DNA from 2 places in the Streptomyces mauvecolor genome. Region 2 is predicted to be linked to the other one. Evidence: predicted binding sites of a transcription regulator. Region 2 holds the regulator's gene; the other holds the start of a gene.
The links. Region 2 encodes HrcA, which represses chaperone genes, less so after heat shock. Its sites were predicted from a motif close to TTNGCACTCNGNNNNNCNGAGTGCNAA; they were not measured.

Region 1 (2,394 bases), on a different contig from region 2:
GGCGGCGGCAGCTGTGCTCGTACGGTCCCGGTGTCGACCTGGGCGGCGACCTTGCGGGCGGCCAGCTCGGTGCGGCCGGTGGTGTTGTCGAGCAGGTTGGAGCGCAGCACGATGTAGAGCCAGATCCCGCCCGCGGCGAGCAGCAGCGCCATCGCGAGGGCGGCGGCCGCGGCGACCTTTCCCCGTACGGTCCGAGGCGGCAGCCGCTTCATGAACCGCCGCGGCTCAGCCCCCATCGGGCGCCATCCGGTAGCCGACCCCGTGCACGGTCAGGATCGATCGGCGGCCGAACGGAGAATCGATCTTTTTCCTGAGCGAAGAGACGTAGACCTCGACGATGTTCGGATCGATCCCGCCGTCCGCTCCCGCGCCGCTGTCCCAGACCTCGTCCAGGATGTGCTGCTTGGCGACGGCCTGGCCCGGCTCGGCCATCAGGCAGGCCAGGACCGCGAGTTCCCGGGCGGTCAGCTCGATCTCGCGCTCGCCGCGCCGGCAGCGCCGGGCGGCGGTGTCGAGGGTGAGGTCGCCGGCCTGGAGGGTGTCCTGGCGCGCGGCCCCGGCCCGGCGGCCGAGCGCACGGAGCCGGGCGAGCAGCACGACGAACGAGAAGGGCTTGGTCAGATAGTCGTCGGCCCCCGAGTCGAGCCCGTCGGCCTCGTCGTACTCGCCGTCCTTGGCGGTCAGCATCAGGACGGGGGTGAGATCGCCGAGCCGCCGCATCCGCCGGCAGATCTCGTAGCCACTGAGTCCCGGCAGCATCAGGTCGAGCACGATCGCGTCGTACCCGCCGGTGAGCGCGAGGTCGAGTCCGCGGTGGCCGTCGTGCGCGAGGTCGACCCAGTGGCCCTCGGCGGAGATGCCCCGACGCAGCGAGTCGGCGAGCCCGGTTTCGTCCTCGACGACCAGAATGCGCATGCCGTCCAGGGTCACACAGGTGGCTGGAAGCCCGGGAAGTGTCCGCCGTGGCGGTGGCAGATTGGCACTCCGCTTGACCGAGTGCTAATCACCGTCCTAGTCTCGCTTCTGGCACTCCCCACCGGAGAGTGCCAAGTAGCGACGGGCAGGTCCGGCACCCGCGACGACGGATCCACCTGGTCGCCACCCCAGACAGTTAACCCCGTGAGATCTCCGAAGGGGGAGACCGGATCGTGACGACCGCCAGCTCCAAGGTTGCCATCAAGCCGCTCGAGGACCGCATTGTGGTCCAGCCGCTCGACGCCGAGCAGACCACGGCCTCCGGCCTGGTCATTCCGGACACCGCCAAGGAGAAGCCCCAGGAGGGCGTCGTCCTGGCCGTGGGTCCGGGCCGCTTCGAGAACGGCGAGCGTCTGCCGCTCGACGTCAGCACCGGCGACATCGTGCTGTACAGCAAGTACGGCGGCACCGAGGTGAAGTACAACGGCGAGGAGTACCTCGTCCTCTCGGCCCGCGACGTGCTCGCGATCATCGAGAAGTAATTCACCGAAGTACGCGAGTACTTCGAGTTCGAAGCGAATGCTTTGAGAGCTGCGCCCCTGGTCACCCCGCTGATTGCCGGGCGGCGAGGGGCGCAGTGTCATTAACCCGAGTTTTCGAGAGGGCTGAACCGCTCCCATGGCGAAGATCCTGAAGTTCGACGAGGACGCCCGTCGCGCCCTTGAGCGCGGCGTCAACAAGCTTGCCGACACCGTCAAGGTGACGATCGGCCCCAAGGGCCGCAACGTCGTCATCGACAAGAAGTTCGGCGCCCCCACCATCACCAACGACGGTGTCACCATCGCGCGCGAGGTCGAGCTCGACGACCCGTACGAGAACCTGGGCGCCCAGCTCGTCAAGGAGGTGGCGACCAAGACCAACGACATCGCGGGTGACGGCACCACCACCGCGACCGTCCTGGCCCAGGCGCTGGTCCGCGAGGGTCTGCGCAACGTCGCCGCCGGCGCCTCCCCGGCCGCCCTGAAGAAGGGCATCGACGCCGCGGTCAAGGCCGTCTCCGACGAGCTGCTCGCGACCGCCCGTCCGATCGAGGACAAGACCGACATCGCCGCCGTCGCCGCGCTGTCCGCCCAGGACAAGCAGATCGGCGAGCTCATCGCCGAGGCCATGGACAAGGTCGGCAAGGACGGTGTCATCACCGTCGAGGAGTCCAACACCTTCGGTGTGGAGCTCGAGTTCACCGAGGGCATGGCCTTCGACAAGGGCTACCTCTCGCACTACATGGTCACCGACCAGGAGCGTATGGAGGCCGTCCTCGACGACCCGTACATCCTGATCAACCAGGGCAAGATCTCCTCGATCCAGGACCTGCTGCCGCTCCTGGAGAAGGTCATCCAGGCCGGCGCCTCCAAGCCGCTCCTGATCATCGCCGAGGACGTCGAGGGCGAGGCGCTCTCCACCCTGGTCGTCAACAAGATC
Region 2 (2,394 bases):
CCCGGCACGTACACCGCGTCCTCTCCGCCCAGCGAAAGCAGCCGGTCCAGGGCGGCCGGCCAGCGCGAGGCCACCGCGTCGGAGCCCGCCTGGGGCTCGCCCGACTCCTCGACCAGGTCGCCGCAGAAGACGATCTCCGGCGAGTCGCCGGTGGCGGGGACCAGGACCGCGAGGTCGTGGCCGCTGTGACCGGGGCCGACATTGGCGAGCAGCACCTGACGGCCGCCCAGGTCCAGCGTCCACTCGCCGCACACCGCGTGGTGCGGAAGCACCAGCAGGTCGGCCGCCTCGGCCGCCTCCTCGACGGACACGCCCTGGCGGGCCGCGTCGTCACGCAGCGCCTCGCGCACCAGCGCCCGCTCGATGCCGACCGCCCCGTACACCTCGGCCCCGGAGAACGCCGCCGTCCCCAGAACGTGGTCGAAGTGGGGGTGGCTGAGCGCGATATGGGTCACACGGCGGCCGAACAGAGCCTCGGCCTGCGCCCGGAGTTCGGCGCCCTCGCGGAGCGTCGCACCGGTGTCGTACAAGAGGAGCGAGCTCTCCCCGGCGATCAGCGCGGCCGTGGCGTCCCAGACGGGCAGGCGCCTGCGCCCGACTCCGTCGCCGAGGCGCTCCCAGCCGAACTCTTCCCAACTGACGTCCATGACGCGACGCTATCCGCAATCGACCGGCGACGCCGCACGGTAGCGTGGTCGGCCGCCCTTGCTAGGGGCGTACCGGTCGGCCGTACACTGGCCGGGGGATTGCTGGCACTCGAACACAGTGAGTGCCAAACGGACGGCAACTGGAGGTGTGCGCGATGCTCAGTGAACGCAGGCTCGAGGTGCTGCGCGCCATCGTCCAGGACTATGTCGGCACCGAGGAACCGGTGGGGTCCAAGGCCCTCACCGAGCGGCACGCCCTCGGCGTGTCCCCGGCGACCGTGCGCAACGACATGGCCGTACTGGAGGAGGAGGGCTTCATCGCCCAGCCCCACACCAGCGCCGGCCGGATCCCGACCGACAAGGGCTACCGGCTCTTCGTGGACCGGCTGGCGGGCGTCAAGCCCCTGTCGTCGCCGGAGCGCCGGGCGATCCAGAACTTCCTGGACAGCGCGGTGGACCTGGACGACGTCGTGGCCCGTACGGTGCGGCTGCTCGCGCAGCTGACCCGGCAGGTGGCGGTCGTCCAGTACCCGTCGCTGACCCGGTCCACGGTGCGGCATGTGGAGCTTCTCTCACTCGCCGCGGCCCGGCTGATGCTGGTGCTGATCACCGACACCGGCCGCGTCGAGCAGCGCATGGTCGACTGCCCGGCGCCGTTCGGCGAGGCCTCGCTCGCGGACCTGCGGGCCCGGCTCAACGCACGGGTGGTGGGACGCCGCTTCGCGGACGTGCCGCAGCTGGTGCAGGACCTGCCGGAGTCCTTTGAACCGGAGGACCGAGGAACCGTTTCGACGGTCCTCGCCACCCTCCTCGAAACCCTGGTCGAAGAGACCGAGGAGCGGCTGATGATCGGCGGCACCGCCAATCTCACCCGCTTCGGACACGACTTCCCGCTGACCATCAGGCCGGTGCTGGAGGCGCTGGAGGAGCAGGTCGTGCTCCTCAAGCTGCTCGGCGAGGCCAAGGAATCGGGCATGACCGTACGCATCGGGCACGAGAACAACGCCCACGAAGGACTGAACTCCACGTCCGTCGTATCGGTCGGCTACGGTTCCGGCGGCGAGGCGGTCGCCAAACTCGGCGTGGTCGGACCGACCCGCATGGATTACCCCGGAACGATGGGAGCGGTACGCGCAGTGGCACGTTACGTCGGACAGATCCTGGCGGAGTCGTAAGTGGCCACGGACTACTACGCCGTACTCGGCGTGCGCCGCGACGCATCACAGGACGAGATCAAGAAGGCGTTCCGGCGCCTCGCACGCGAACTCCACCCGGATGTGAATCCGGACCCGAAGACGCAGGAGCGCTTCAAGGAGATCAACGCCGCGTACGAGGTGCTGTCGGACCCGCAGAAGAAGCAGGTCTACGACCTCGGCGGGGACCCGCTGTCGTCGTCGGGCGGCGGCGGGGCCGGCGGCTTCGGAGCGGGCGGCTTCGGCAACTTCTCGGACATCATGGATGCCTTCTTCGGCACGGCATCGCAGCGCGGCCCGCGCTCGCGGACCCGCCGCGGCCAGGACGCCATGATCCGCCTGGAGATCGACCTCAACGAGGCGGCCTTCGGCACCACCAAGGAGATCCAGGTCGACACCGCCGTGGTGTGTACGACCTGTTCGGGCGAGGGCGCCGCGCCCGGCACCTCCGCGCAGACGTGTGACATGTGCCGCGGCCGCGGCGAGGTGTCCCAGGTCACCCGGTCCTTCCTGGGTCAGGTCATGACCTCGCGGCCCTGCCCCCAGTGCCAGGG

Region 1: the regulator HrcA is predicted to act here: its motif matches at 977-1,003, upstream of groES (co-chaperone GroES).

Annotation. Positions count from the first base shown of each region.
Region 1 covers NZ_BAAASQ010000010.1:133,616-136,009, forward strand. Annotated here, with positions in the region: gene ABD346_RS15590 (sensor histidine kinase) at 1-236, opposite strand, end outside; gene ABD346_RS15595 (response regulator transcription factor) at 226-915, opposite strand; gene groES (co-chaperone GroES) at 1,149-1,457, shown strand; gene groL (chaperonin GroEL) at 1,594-2,394, shown strand, end outside.
Region 2 covers NZ_BAAASQ010000018.1:23,540-25,933, forward strand. Annotated here, with positions in the region: gene ABD346_RS23100 (MBL fold metallo-hydrolase) at 1-647, opposite strand, end outside; gene hrcA (heat-inducible transcriptional repressor HrcA) at 803-1,822, shown strand; gene dnaJ (molecular chaperone DnaJ) at 1,823-2,394, shown strand, end outside.